3 regions of the Oceanobacillus sp. GQ8 genome follow, and region 3 is predicted to be linked to each of the others. Evidence: predicted binding sites of a transcription regulator. Region 3 holds the regulator's gene; each other region holds the start of a gene.
What was found. Region 3 encodes LexA, which represses DNA repair genes until DNA is damaged. Its sites were predicted from a motif close to CGAACATATGTTCG; they were not measured.
Positions count from the first base shown of each region.

Region 1: a site for LexA is predicted at 1,226-1,239, ahead of AC6CHS_RS13555 (YhjD family protein). Genes of this name have one in related genera too.
Region 2: a site for LexA is predicted at 1,894-1,907, ahead of uvrB (excinuclease ABC subunit UvrB). Genes of this name have one in related genera too.

Region 1 is NZ_JCAXEV010000004.1:211,384-216,680, reverse strand. Features, by position in the region: gene AC6CHS_RS13565 (long-chain-fatty-acid--CoA ligase) at 1-119, shown strand, start outside; gene AC6CHS_RS13560 (competence protein ComK) at 345-872, shown strand; gene AC6CHS_RS13555 (YhjD family protein) at 820-1,209, opposite strand; gene AC6CHS_RS13550 (TVP38/TMEM64 family protein) at 1,595-2,251, shown strand; gene lepB (signal peptidase I) at 2,310-2,861, shown strand; gene addB (helicase-exonuclease AddAB subunit AddB) at 3,163-5,297, shown strand, end outside.
Region 2 is NZ_JCAXEV010000003.1:541,627-546,923, reverse strand. Features, by position in the region: gene uvrB (excinuclease ABC subunit UvrB) at 1-1,712, opposite strand, end outside; gene AC6CHS_RS11510 (MGDG synthase family glycosyltransferase) at 2,012-3,118, opposite strand; gene AC6CHS_RS11505 (metallophosphoesterase) at 3,211-4,029, shown strand; gene AC6CHS_RS11500 (YkoP family protein) at 4,023-4,574, opposite strand; gene AC6CHS_RS11495 (PDZ domain-containing protein) at 4,873-5,297, opposite strand, start outside.
Region 3 is NZ_JCAXEV010000001.1:615,839-621,135, forward strand. Features, by position in the region: gene AC6CHS_RS03310 (YneB family resolvase-like protein) at 45-683, opposite strand; gene lexA (transcriptional repressor LexA) at 971-1,594, shown strand; gene AC6CHS_RS03320 (amidohydrolase) at 1,689-2,969, opposite strand; gene AC6CHS_RS03325 (AbgT family transporter) at 2,985-4,496, opposite strand; gene AC6CHS_RS03330 (M20 family metallopeptidase) at 4,547-5,297, opposite strand, start outside.

The DNA of each region.
Region 1 (5,297 bases), on a different contig from region 3:
CTAAAGACCATCTTGTTAACTATAAAATTCCAACAAGAATTGAATTTCTTGAAGAACTCCCGAAAAACACAACTGGAAAGATACTAAGAAGAAGTCTCAAAAGTAGCGTAAATAGTTAAATGAGACAGAATAATTGAGAAGATAATTGTAACTATAACTTTAAAAATGAACAATGATAAATAAATAACAGTCTCTGTGGCAAATATAGCGGCAGGGACTATTATTATGGATAAAATTTAAATTTTTCTCATAAATTGGTCTTAATGTCTTTATTTATTTGTAATAGTTTGGTAGATTTATTATTAAGCCACTTTCTTTCACTGTTTAGTGAAAGGATGATATGTATGTTTTTTAATGAAGACATCTACGCTCCTACACCTGAAATTACCCCACTCACAATGGCTCTCCTAACTGAAGAGGATGCAGCCGGTAACCTTGTCACTTATGTAATGGAAGAACAGAATGATTATACAGTGGCAGTACCTGCAAGCAAAGTAATGGACCATGCCTGTAAATTCTTTGGGTCCAGTCTAAAAGGAAGACAGGATGGGACACGCGATATTTGTGGAATTACCCATAAGGCCCCTATCTCCGTAGATCCTCTCAGTGGCATGTACTTCTTTCCTACTACTTCACCATCAAGTAAACAATGTTCCTGGATTGCCCATTCGCATATTGATCATATTCTTGACGCCGCAGGGCAGGGAACAGAGATTATGTTCAAGAATGGAAAAAAAGTGAATTTATCTGTTTCCTATGGTTCCATGCTAAACCAGGTTCAGCGCACAGCCCAATTCCGATATTTGCTAGATAATCGCATTAGGTTTTTGCAGAAACAGGTTTCGGAAAAGGCGGCAGAGACTTTTGCATAAGCTCCTGTATAATAGCATGCACCTTTTTACGAATCGCTGGGTTAAAATAATTCCGTTTTTCCTCTCTGCCCTGGCAAATAAAGAGAAAGGAAGAGAAGGAATCATTTTTGTGTAAGGTCACCACCTCTATTTTCCTTTTATTCATTTGTGTACGTAGCTCCCTCCGTTCGGCACTTGCTACTGTCGTCATGGTCTCCAAAAGCTCCATATAGGGTTCCTTAATTTTAAACGCACCTCTTTCAATATGCTGTATATCCTGTTGTATCACCACGATCGCCATTGAAAGAAATAGAAATCGTGAGGCTATATGCCGCTCTTCCTCTGTAAGATAGCGCATGGTCTCCCCTCCGAATAGAACATTTGTTCCTCTATTATATGTTAAAATGAAGAAAAAATACAACCAAATTATTAAAGCAGGAAAGAAAGTGGCTGTTTTCCTTTTTATACCTATGCATTTTACGTCGTTTCCATTAAAATAAAAGTAGAAATAGGCATATAAATGGAGGTTATGCAACCATTTGTATGGGAATAGTGACATAGTAGAAGAAACTATACGGACTAGGTAAACATATTTATCTCGCCTATACTGGGCAGTAAGGTTTCCACTTCAAGAATTCGAGGGATCAACTACCAGTAAAGGTTCATTCAACTAACTTTGGCGGGGGAGGTAAGAACCCTACCTAAGAAGTTTCATTTTATACATAATGAGGAGATTTCACTAAATGGACGCCATAAACACTGCACTAACTGATTGGAGAATGATGTTTGAAGAAGACAGGTTGGATGAATACATCATGCACCTGCTCGGCGAATACGAACAGCTTGGCCCACTACCAGGTATTTTATTACCTTTCATAGAAGCATTTCTTCCCTTTTTGCCTCTCGTCGTATTTGTCTTTGCAAATGCTGCTGCCTATGGATTGCTTGAGGGATTTTTATTATCCTGGGCTGGTTCAAGTCTCGGAGCTATTCTTGTTTTTTTGATAATCCGAAAGCTCGGGAAAAGGTCTTTTTTTGGGAAAATCAGAAAGAATAAACAAGTGAAAAAAGTTACAACATGGCTGGAAAGGCATGGATTCGGACCTCTATTTTTGCTGACCTGCTTTCCGTTTTCCCCGTCTGCTGTAATTAATGTGGTTGCAGGTCTATCGAAAATTAGTATTCAACAGTTCGTCCTTGCTGTGCTTTTAGGTAAATCGGTTATGATCTTTTCCCTAGCGTATATCGGTTCAAGTATCACGGAGTTTGCTAAAAATCCAATGCGTACTATTATTGTAGGAAGTTGTATTGCCATTTTTTGGATCGTGGGGAAAATTATCGAAAAAAGTCTGGAAAAGAAGGCGCTGCTAAAAGAAGCGAAGGAACTTGAAAACGATTAAAACACCGCCAAACAGGGTATGAATATGATAGAAGAAAAACCCTGGAGGCTTAATTACGATGAAAAAATGGAGACTTCGTAAGCTAATCCCCGTAATATTGATCGTAGCAGTGTTGGTTATAGGATTACGCTCTTTACTGTTCGCTAGCTATGTAGTTGATGGTGAATCCATGCAACCAACCCTTTATGATGGAAATCTGCTTATGGTAAATAAAGTAATTTATGATTTGACACAGGCCGAACGTTTTGATGTCATTGTATTTCATGCAAATGAGGAAGAGGATTACGTGAAAAGGGTGGTCGGCCTACCCGGTGATGAAATTTCCTATGAGAATGATAAACTTTACATTAACGGCAAATACGTGGAGGAGCCATTTCTCGAGTCATATGTAAAGGCAAGTGAAACAAAACCGTATACGTCAGATTTTACATTAGACGAAGTTACGGGTGAAAAAGTAGTGCCTAAAGGAAAGCTTTTCGTTATGGGAGATAACAGGCAGGATAGTCTTGACGGTAGAGCGTTTGGTTTTATCTCGCAAGAACAACTTGTTGGGAAAGTAGATATTAAATATTGGCCATTGAACAAAACAAGTTTAAGTCTTGGCAAATAGCTAGGAGCTTCCATCTTTGGTAAAATAGAAGGTGGAAGCTTTTTAAGTTATCCTTTAGATAAATTGGACGGATTGTTTTAGGAAATTTAATATAGAGGGCTGTGTATTATGACCAGCCCTTTTCTTAATATGAGAGTTTTACGCTAGTGTTTACACAATGTAAAAACATAATTTATAGCTAGGAAGCCATGACGACTTAGTTGAACTTTTGTAATTGCAAGGATAAGGAAAACATACACATTCGCTAAAAGAGGAGCGAACGCGGTTTTATCTAATAAATAGAAAATGGGGGAGAAGAATTATGGGACTCCGATTTTTAGCAGGAAGAGCGGGCACAGGAAAAAGTGGTAGAACGATAGACGAGATAAAAGCGAAACTACAGGAAGACCCACAGGGATCGCCTATTTTTTATATTGTGCCAGACCAAATGACATTTCAGCAGGAATATGAGTTATTCCATGATAAGGAGATGGTTGGCAGTATCCGCGCACAGGTTTCTAGCTTTTCTAGACTAGCCTGGCGTGTATTTCAAGAAACGGGGGGCGGAACTAGACAATTTATTAGCTCTGTTGGCGTACAGATGATGCTGCGTAAGATTATTGAGGAGAAACAGGGTGACTGGCGTGTCTTTCAAAAGGCCATTGAAAAACAGGGCTTTTTAAAACAACTGGAAGTTATGATCACGGAATTCAAGCGTTATAACATTACCCCTGAATCCCTTCATCGGCAAATGGATGACATCAACCAATATGTTCATAAAGAGCCCGGAGAAGAAGCACTTGTTAACAAATTAGATGATCTTCAATATATTTATGAAAAATTAGTTACCGCACTGCAAGAAAATTATATAGACAGCGAAGACCAGCTCCAGCTTCTAGCAGATAAAATCCATGAAGCTGCTTCTTTAAAGCAGGCGGAAATCTATATTGATGGCTTTCACCAATTCACTCCGAATGAGCTAAGGGTCGTTGAGGCATTGATGAAGCAATGCAAACGGGTGACCATCGCTCTAACGGTCGACCGTCCCGAGGAGACGGAGATTTCGGAACTAAGCTTGTTCTATCAAACGACCGAAACGTATCACGTAGTGAAGCAGATAGCAGAAGAGAACGGAATTGTTCAGGAAGAAACGGTTGTGTTAGAACCGAAGTATGGAAGATTTCAAAGTCGGCCATATTTTGCCCATTTAGAACGTCATTTTGATACTAGACCAGCTCCCAGCTACGATGGAGACGTTCCGATTAAAATTAGGGAAGCAGTTCATCCACGGGTTGAAGTAGAGGGAGCAGCACAGGAGATCATACGTCTTGTAAGAGAAGAAAACTATCGCTATCAGGACCTCGCTGTTTTCCTGCGTGAGACAGACACATATCATGATTTGATTAAAACGGTATTTAGTGATTATGACATACCTGTATTTATTGATGAAAAAAGAACGATGTTAAATCATGCATTAATTGAACTGATTCGCTCTGTTTTAGATATGGTAGAAGGAAATTGGCGGTACGATGCTATTTTCCGAGTGTTAAAGACTGGCTTTATTCCTGCAACCGATACCGAATATCCCCTGACAGCTGATGCAATTGATGAACTTGAAAACTATGTGCTGGAATATGGCGTTCGTTCGAGAGAGCGTTGGATGGGCAAGGAAGAGTGGGTGTTCCAGCGTTTCCGGGGATTTGATGAGACAGCACAGACAGATACAGAGAAGGCAGTCCAAACCCGTGTTAATAAATATCGCCAACAGGTGGTACAAGCTCTACAGCCATTTGATGAAGCGATAAGACAGGCAACAACCATACGAGAGAGGGCGATAGTCCTTTTCACTTTCTTGGAGGAAATAAAGGTCCCATCCACACTTGAAAAAATGCGAGATGTATATGATGAGCAAGGAGATGTTGAAAAGGGCCGTGAACAAGATCAGGTTTGGACAGGGATACTACAGCTACTGGATGAGATTGTGGAAATGGCTGGAGATGAAACCATGACATTGGATACATTCAGGGCAACGCTGGACGCAGGGTTTGAGACCCTAACCTTTGCACATGTGCCCCCGACGATTGATCATGTCATCGTGGGAACTATAGACCGTTCGAGAATTAGCGGAATTTCCTGCACCTTTTTACTTGGCGTGAACGAAGGAGTTTGGCCAATGAAACCTCAAACTGATGGCATGATTAGTGAACAGGAAAGGGAATTGCTTGCAAACCATGGTCTACAGCTCGCTGATGGTAGTAAGCGCCAATTACTCGATGATTGGTTTTATATGTATATTGCCTTCACAGCTGCAAAGGACAAACTATATGTCAGTTATCCGCTTAGTGATGGGGAAGGGAAGTCAAAAATGCCCTCCCAGCTCATTAAACGAATAGAGGATCTATTTCCAGTTTGCTGTGATCATTTGTTACTACAGGATCCTGAAGAGCTTGTGGAGGC
Region 2 (5,297 bases), on a different contig from region 3:
CGACGTCGATTGGTTTCGCTAATTGCGATATCCATTGATTTTGTCACTTTATCAGCATACATAATAACCCGACCGTTTTCATTACGAGCCGCCCGGCCCATTGTCTGTATCAAAGACCGCTCTGAACGAAGGAATCCTTCTTTATCCGCATCTAGGATTGCGACGAGCGATACCTCAGGAATATCAAGCCCTTCACGAAGTAGGTTAATTCCTATAAGAACATCATATTTCCCAACGCGAAGATCTCGAATAATCTCAATACGCTCCAGTGTCTTTATCTCTGAATGCAGATAGGCTACTTTAATGCCAATTTCTTTCATATAATCCGTAAGGTCTTCTGACATTTTCTTCGTTAATGTCGTAACAAGGACACGTTCATTTTTTTCTGAGCGTATGTTGATTTCTGCTAGAAGATCATCAATCTGTCCATCTATTGGTCTTATTTCCACTTCAGGATCAAGTAGCCCTGTAGGTCTGATAATCTGCTCCGTCATTTGTGGTGAATGTTCTAGCTCGTAAGGCCCTGGGGTTGCAGAAACATAAACGAGTTGCTTCGTCTTTTCCTCGAACTCGCCAAACTTTAATGGTCGGTTATCCATTGCAGACGGCAATCGAAAGCCGTGATCTACTAACACTTGTTTTCTGGCTTGGTCTCCATTATACATTCCTCTTATTTGCGGAAGTGTAACATGGGATTCATCAACTACGACTAGGAAATCATCCGGAAAGAAATCGATGAGCGTATATGGTGTAGCTCCTTGCTCACGGAGTGTAAGATGTCTGGAATAGTTCTCGATTCCCGAACAAAAGCCCATTTCATTCATCATTTCCAAATCATAATGTGTTCGTTGTTCTAAGCGTTGCGCTTCCAATAGCTTGTCATTTTCACGTAACTCTGTTAGGCGTTCTTCTAATTCCTTTTCGATGTTTCTGATAGCTTTCTTCATTTTTTCTTCCCTTGTAACAAAGTGGGAAGCCGGGAAAATAGCAATATGCTCTCTGTCACCAATAATTTCGCCTGTTAATGCATCTACTTCACGTATACGATCAATTTCGTCTCCAAAAAATTCTACTCGAAGACAATGCTCTTCTTTTGAGGCTGGTATAATTTCCACAGAGTCCCCTCTTACCCTGAAGGTCCCGCGTTGAAAATTAATATCATTTCTTGCGTACTGAACATCAACAAGTTCGCGCAACAGCTGATCCCTTTCCTTCTCCATTCCTACCCGAAGAGAAAGAACGTGGCTTTTGTATTCTTCAGGAGAACCCAAGCCATAAATACACGATACACTGGCAACAACTAAAACATCATTTCGTTCAAATAAAGCTGATGTTGCCGAGTGACGAAGCTTATCAATTTCATCATTAATACTTGCATCTTTTTCGATGAATGTATCTGTGGAAGGTACATAGGCTTCTGGCTGATAATAATCATAATAGCTTACAAAATACTCTACTGCATTATTGGGAAAGAACTCTTTAAATTCACTATAGAGCTGACCGGCAAGTGTCTTATTGTGGGCAATTACTAATGTAGGACGGTTAATTTCCTTTACCACATTTGACATTGTAAATGTCTTCCCTGTCCCCGTAGCGCCTAGCAACGTCTGATGCCGCTGCCCCTTCATAATTTTATCTATAATTTCTTTAATCGCTTTAGGCTGGTCTCCGCCAGGCTCATAGCTTGATACTAATTCAAATGTATTGTTCACATTTTACCTCCGTTCACGTGATAATCTATCTAAAACTCTTATATTAAGAGGCTATTCCCAAAAAAAGTTGCCTACAATGCACTACTAGAACAACTAACAACAAAGAATTGAAAAAAGCCGAATATTCTTATATGGCCATATTTTTATTTTATCATACAACGTTGTAATTATAACATAAACACGAACAAATATTCGATATTTATGCTTTGCTTATCTTAGCATTATACCCTTTTTCCATAGTGAAATATCATAAAGCAGTAGATCATTGCTTTCTACCGTAAAAAACATTAGCTAGTTAGCTAATGTTCTTTATTCAATATATCTAGGATTATCTCACCCATATCTCGTTTATCAAGATTCTCGTGGTATTCTCCTACCCGTTGTCTATACCTCTGCATTGTTGTTTCATCTTCCAGGTAACTAACAATTTGCTCCTCCACAGTTTTATCACGCGACAAGGTCAGCATCAGACCATGCTTTTCCAATTCTTGCATATTAATTCTTTCCTGTCCTGGAAGTCCATGACTAACAAAAATCGGCTTTTGTTTCATCAGACACTCACTAATCGTGACCCCACCCGGTTTTGTTAGTACAGCGTCCACCTTGTCATACAAAGCGTTCATATCATGCTTACTGTTAATATAAGGTATAGGTATTAGCCGCTCATGTTTCCTTGCTAGAAGTTTTTTGTAAAGTTTACCATTGTTGCCGCAAAGAATATAGTAACAAATGGTTGAAGCCTCGTTTTGTGGTAGCAGCTTTTCCATTGATCCTGCCCCCATGTTTCCTCCCGTTACGAGCACAGCATAATTCCCAGTGTCTTTTCGATTGGGAACGGATTCTTTAAATACGGAATGGACCGGAATTCCAGTTAGGTAAATGCGTTCTTCATCTACCCCTAGTTGAATAAGGAAGTCTTTCACAGTATGGGATGGGACTAAATGATAGTCTATTCCGTTAATGCCCCATACTTTATTCACAAAAAAATCAGTGTATACATTTACTGTTATGGCATTTAATTTTCCCTTTTCCTTTAGCATAGACGTGATATTTGAAGGCAAAGCATGGGTGCAGAACAAGAGCGAGGGATTTTTACTAGCCAGTAGTTTTTGCATATATAGCTTAAAGAGAAGCTCATAATGTAGGTGGCGGCTACGCTTGGCAACATTTCGATATGCTAAATGGTAGTAAAGCCAATCATAAGAACTCGGAAAAAGATGGATCCATTTCATATAAAATGACGATACCAATTTTTCTACTGCTCCATAACTATAAGAAAGGATATCTACCTTGCTCGTATTTATATTTTCCTCTAGCTTAGCTGTTTCCTCCATTAGCGTGTCTGCTACATGATGATGTCCTGAAGCCATATTCATGAATGGTAGAAATAACGCTTTTTTCTCCATTTCCCTCAACTCCTCTGGCCTAATATATACCGCTAATTACCAATGATTTACCCACTTTTCGCATGATATAATAATGCAGGAGGCGATATACCATGACCTATCTAGCAATTGGCATTATACTAATCGTAACCTCGTTTTTATTCTATAAAGCATATATGAATACAAAGGATATTCAACTGAATAAAATAAATATTGACTCAGGAAAGGCAGCAAATCTTTCTTCCCTTTCTATTCTTCATTTATCAGATTTACACTTAGAGAACATCTCGATAACCCCTCAAGAATTAGAGCAAAAATTAATGGGTGAAACACCTGATCTTATAGCTCTCACAGGCGATTTTCTTGATAGAAAAAGGTCAATTCCGAAATTACGTCCTTATCTGCGTGTATTGCATAAATTACAGCCAAAGTACGGCATGTATGCTGTTTTAGGTAACCATGACTATGTATTGAAGGAAGATGACCTTACTCACTTAAAACGTACGCTGCTGGACTTTGACTGCACCGTTCTTCAAAATCAAAATAAAACGGTAAGAGTGGGCAATCAAGCACTAAATATTATTGGTATAGATGATTACAGCACAAATAGAAGTAATCTTGCACAAGCCTTTCATGATATTCCAACTGGCATGAATCTTGTTTTAACACATGACCCAACGATAGTTCTTGAAATGAATGAACAATCATTTGATTACCTACTTGCAGGACATTTTCATGGCGGCCAAATCTGCTATCCTAAAGCATATCACCTAGTAAAGATGGGAAAACTCGCTAGAAAAAATATTATCAAAGGATTGCATATGCAGCATGGAAGCCCTTTTTACATTAGTGAAGGATTAGGACAAACCGGTTTTAATATTCGAATAGGCAGTCGGCCGGAAATCACGTTTCATACAATTAAGGCCTACTGATACAATTGAAGTAAGTTTTGCTTTGACATAAACAAATAAATAGGATCCTTGTCCATACGCTTTTTCCCCGCCATTACATTAATGGGGATAAGCGTTATTTTTTTGTATGTGAGATATAACTTGCTATGAATGGGACTAATCTCAAAACCAAGTCGATTTACGCCACTATTTAAGAAGGTAATCCCGATTACCCCTTTAATTTGTTCACATTTCTGATGTGCTGATAGATATGCTGCGAGTCTTGGTAAGGATTGTTTCATCATATGATATATATATACCGCTCTTTTCATTTCACTAGTAACACCTTCAAGCTCTCTCAGCATCCTCACATTATGCAAATGAATTTTAAGTAACAGATCATTCTTCTGAATAATTGTTCCATCCTGCAAGATTATCTTCTTACCTTTGTAGCGAGTTAAGCGTACACGCAGGATTGTATTTGATTTATTTGCCTCCTGCAAATACTGTAATCTTGTGCACCTATAGTAAATTGGATCAAGATAGCTCCATGCATCCATTAAATAGCTTTTCATCATTGTACCCATTCCATTCTCTAAACTTATAAATAGTTTTTGATGAACTTAGCTAAATTATTGAAGGAATAATATGGATTTTAACTTTTGGCCATTCTAATTAAAATGACCGGACACTCGATTTCTTCCGAATGTCCGGTCATTACCGTTTACCCCGGTGCAATCGTCCGTAAGACTCCCACTTCAAAACATGAGGTGAAACAGTTAGTTTTTAGTGGGAGTAAACGGACGCTAACACCCCGATTCGTTCAACTAACAATCAGTGGGGGAAGAATGAAAACCCCCACTGATTGAAGTTACACTTTATTTATTAAGCTTGCTTTCGACGGTATGGGGTATCACTAAAAAGGATTCCCAATTCATGATGATCTCCTTGATAGAGCGCACCTTGAACAAATCGTATTTCACCATTTAAGTCCTCGATGTCTAATTTAAAATAAGCACCGCTTGCCTGAAGCGACTGATAAAAAGAATCAATACTGTTTACCATTTGCCCATTTACTTTCATTATGTTTTCTCCCACTTTAATTCCTAATCGGTCTGCAGGGGTCATGGGAATAACTCCAAGCACCTTTAACCCATTATTCATTGGATGAAAATAACATCTTCTCAATCTTTCACTATTACGGTGGCGATAATTTATATATTCTTTTCCAAAAATCGTTACCATAACAGCAGCAAGAGACAGTGGGGCAAAAAAGACGCCTCCGATTGCAATTGCTGTCGTGCCTATTC
Region 3 (5,297 bases):
CATTAGCTCCTGCTTATTTATTTTACGCCTATTAAGGCTTATATTCAAGTATCTTGCAGTTCCTTATACCTCCGATGGACCGTCGCTTTTGAAACAGGGTAACCCATTCCATTTAATGTACTCGTAATCTCTTCAAATGTCAGTTTTTTCTCTCTAAGTCTAACCACTTCTTCTATAGGAAAGTCAACTCTATCACGCCCTGGCGCATGATGCTGGTTTTTGAGATTATCAGCAGGATTATATCCTTGTTCTACTGCGCGTCTCATTCCTCTTTTAATCTTTGCATTGTGAATTTTCCGCTGGTATTCTTCCACTATCCCAACAATTTGCAAAACCATAGAGTCTGATTCTGATAGTTCAAGCTTCCCATCATGCATTGCTGTATATACATCTATACGGAGCTTTTGAAGCTGATGGAACAACGCAATTTTGGTATTCCCACGCCCTAGTCTAGTTTCATCCTGGATGAGTAGACAGTCAGCATCTTTAGCTGCAAATATATCGAGCATCTCAAATATTCCATTTCGCTCTATTTCATAGCCACTCTTCTGTTCTTCTATACAAGCTATTACATTAAAATTATAGCGTTCTGCTAATCCCGTTAGCTCTATTTTTTGTCTAGCAAGAGAGGTCTCTTGGGTATGTTTGTCGGTACTCACGCGACAGTAGATAATTGCATTCAACACGCTTACTCCTTCTTAAACCATTTAACTCGTAATCATAGTAAAGTACAGGAATCCCAGCGTCAAGGCAAAGGCAACTATATAAAACAAATCCGTTTTTGTAAGTTTACTAAACATAGTCTCATTCCCTCCTTCTCTAAATAGGAACCTTTGTTCGCTTATTTGTAATTTTAATTATAGCAGAACATATGATCCTGTCAAGACTTTTTCTCGAACGAATGTTTGCTTTATGTGGAATCAAATGGTAAACTATTAATAATTAATCTTATGGGCGAGGTGAAACATTTATGTCAAAACTATCAAAACGTCAGCAAATGATTTTAGATTATATTAAAGACGAAGTAACAAAAAAAGGATATCCGCCTTCCGTCCGGGAAATTGCCGAAGCTGTTGGACTTGCCTCAAGTTCTACAGTGCATGGACATTTATCTAGAATTGAAAGCAAAGGATACATTCGACGAGATCCGACTAAGCCAAGAGCAATTGAAATACTTGATTTGTCGGAAGGAAACAATATCCCAAGAGAAGAAGCTCGCTATGCTCCTGTAATCGGGAAAGTAACAGCAGGCCTACCTATTACAGCAGTTGAAAACATCGAGGAATTCATTCCTCTACCAACCACAAGTGCCGGACCTGATGATAATCTTTTCGTATTGGTTATCGAAGGGGAAAGTATGATTGAAGCAGGAATACTTGATGGGGATATGGTTATCGTGAAACAGCAGAACACCGCACAAAACAGTGATATAGTTGTTGCGATGACAGATGAAAACGAAGCGACAGTGAAAAGGTTCTTTAAAGAAAAAGACCATATTCGCCTCCAGCCTGAGAATGCAACGATGGATCCGCTTCTATATGATAATGTAACTATACTAGGTAAAGTAATTGGCTTATATCGTAATATTCATTAAATAGCGCAACGCATAGTATCATGCACTCGTCTTTCGATCATGCCAAATATCTTTTTCTCACAATAAAAAAACAGCTGCCTCGAGGGCAGCTGTTTTATTGTTCCATTATTACTTTGGCTGATTGGAAAAGAATTTTAACAGCAGGCAATAACGTGTCTTCTTTAATATCAAATTTCTCATTATGATGCCCTGCAGTCAGTTCTGTTCCGAATACACAGTAGGTTGCCTTTCCGCCGTTTTTCTGCACTTCGTTCATAAAATAGGTCGCATCCTCTGATCCTCCTGGTGTGTTATCCTCCAGTCGACTTTTTTCAATATCTGGGGATAATTCGGCACATTGGTGGAGGATACCTGCTAGGTCCAACGAACATTTACAGCTTAGTGCCTCGCCTACTGTTTCAATCTTATGTTCTACTTGGTACATGGTAGCCGCTCCACTGACGATAGATGTCACCTGTTCTTTCACATAATCATTTATTTCAGAAGTCTCTCCTCGCGTTTCCACTTTCATGCTAGCATGGTTGGCAATTATATTTCTACCTGCACCAGCTTCTAGCTGCCCAACGTTTATCCTGGTAGCTCCTCCTGAATGGCGTGATATACCATGAAGGCTTAGCACACTAGCGGCTGCTGCTAAGAGTGCATTCTTCCCTTGTTCAGGACTACCTCCGGCATGTGCTGCAGTACCACTATAGGTGATATCTAACTTGGAGGTCGCAAGAAAACCACTATTGGCGGCAACGAACTGCTTATGCGGAACACCGACCCCAATATGGGTAGCGACGAAATAATCCACATCTTCCACTACATTTGCAGCTGCCATAGCTTTTGCTCCACGTGTACCTTCCTCAGCTGGTTGAAATATTAATTTTATTTTCCCCTTAAGTTGGTCCTTATTTTCAATAAGCAAAGTGGCCAGGCCTAAACCCATCGCGGTGTGGGAGTCATGACCGCAGGCATGCATTTTCCCGTGAACTTTTGAGCTGAATCCTTCATTGCGCGGGAAATGCTCGTTACTGTTTGACTCTAAAATATCCAATGCATCCATATCAAATCGATATGCAATGACAGGACCTTTCTTACCTGTATCTAGTGTGGCAACTATTCCTGTATAGCCTTCAGAAAAGAGATGAAGATAATCACCAATTGCCCCATTTTTCTGTGCCCATTGATAATGTTTCTTTGTTTCCTCCTCAGTTGGTTTTCCCATACAGTCTGCCTTTGACATAACTTCCTTTCCCATTTTCAATTGGAAACCAAGCTCATCTAAAATAGAGGCTACAATAGACGCTGTTCTCATTTCCAAAAAACCTGTTTCAGGATATTGGTGGAAATCTCGGCGCCACTTAATTAATTTATCTCCTAATTGTTGCATACTGCTCTCCTCCTTTTATAAGAACGGGTATATTCCTGGACCAAATGGTAGACCTGAATAGTAAAATACCAGAATTAATATAATCCAAGTAGTTAAAAACGCAATACTATACGGTAGCATTAATGAAATATAAGTACCTATACTAGCTTTTTTATCGTATTTTTTCATAAACGCCAAAATAATAACCATATACGGAAACAATGGTGTAATAATATTTGTTGAGGAATCTGCCACCCTGTACGCAACTTGCGTAAAGGCCGGATGATAACCGAGTTGCATAAACATAGGAATAAACACCGGGGCTTCAATTGCCCACTTGGCAGACCCTGAAGTGATCAGGAAGTTCATTAATGCAGTAAATATGATATAGCCAATAATCAACCAAATACCTGTAAAATTAATATCCTTTAGATAATCAGCGCCATTAACGGCTACCCATGTTCCTAAATTCGACCAATTAAAATATGCAATAAACTGTGCAATAGCAAATACTAGAACAATATAACTTGACATGTCCTTCATAGAATCTGCCATATAGTCACTAACATCCTTACCAGTCTTAATTTTCCCTACTGTTATACCAAAGGTAACAGCTACAATGATAAAGAAAAATAGCACAATAGGAATAATCCCGTCTAAGAATGGCGAGGGTACAATACTACCATCTTCACCTCTTAATGGGCTGTTTGGTAAAGAAATAACAATGACGATAAGTGCAATGTAGGAAAGCCCAGCAATGATCGAATTTCGGAATCCTTTGCCACCATTCTGTAACTCTTCATTCCCCTCATCTTCAACTGCTTCGCCTTTATATTTGCCCAGTCTTGGTTCAACAAATTTAGTAGTTATGAGTCCACCAATAACCGTCATAACAAAAACAGATACAATATTAAAGTACCAGTTATCGACCGGGGTTACTACCATCGACTCGTCCACAATGGCTGCGGCCTCTGTTGAAATGCCTGCTAGTAATGCATCTGTCCCTGCAATAAAGATATTTGCTGTAAATCCTGCACCGGCCCCAGCAAAGCCTGCAGCTAATCCAGCTAATGGATGGCGTCCAACTTTATAAAATACCATCGCAGCAAGTGGTGGTATCAATACAACTGCAGCGTCAGAGGCAAGGTTTCCAAGAATCCCTACAAATACTACCGTATAAGTAACTAAACTTGGAGGTGAGCTTAAGATTGTTTTTCTGATGGCATAATCCATCAGTCCAACTTTTTCAGCTAGGCCAATTCCTAGCATCATAACAAGAACAAGTCCCAGTGGAGCAAAACCTGTAAAGTTATCAAGCATGGAAGTCAAGATAAACTGCAAGCCTTCACCTGATAGCAAATTTTGAATCTCTAGTTCTTCCCCTGTACCTGGATGCACAACGGAAGCGTTAAATAAACTAAATATATAGGAAACAACGATCATTAATAGTGATAAACCAATAAATAATATAAACGGATCCGGCAGCTTATTTCCTACCTTTTCCACCAAATCTAAAAATCTTTGAAATAAACCACGCCTCTTTTCCATAATATCCCTCGCATTCTATACTAATATTACGATCTATCTATTTGAAAAGCCTATTTCTCATGCAACTTTGAAGGATATACACCCTCAGGAATAGGATTGCTGTATGGATTGGCTTTCTTAAATGCCTCAAATTCTTCTTTTATGTTTTGCAGGTCTTCTGGGCTATCAAACAGCTGAATACCAGCTAAGGCCATTGTTTCTGCGGCACGGAACATACCGTTTAGTGCATAGTTTCTTAATCCTTGTGTTGTCATTTGCCATGTGTGTAAAGCAGTACCCAGTACAGAGGTTGATGCCGATAATTGAGCTGTTGGGACGACCCAGCTTACATCTGAAACATCTGTTGACCCAGCAAGGATTTCCTTAGATTCATGATAAGGGGAAATGGAGTCAGAATAATACTTACCAGCAAATTCGCTACCATCTCCTACATAACCAAAACCTTTCATTGGATCTAGGAAGTTTTCTTTTTCACCGTCTGTAAAGGTATTCCATATTTTCTCTGCAAATGCATTTTCTTCATCTGTAGGCTTTTGTACCCCAACCTCGGTAAATTTCTTATACAAGATTTTCTCCAGTGAACGATTGGGAATATAATTAGAACATGCCTTATCAAAATCAATTGTTACTTCCGTTTCTGTCATGAGTGCGGCACCTTCGGCAATCTTCTTTACCCTTTGGAAAATGCTGTCCACTTGTGCCACCTTTGGAGCTCTTACGAGGTATAGTACCTCAGCATTTGCTTGAACCACATTTGGGGATATACCCCCTGTATTTGTCACAGCATAATGAATACGTGCC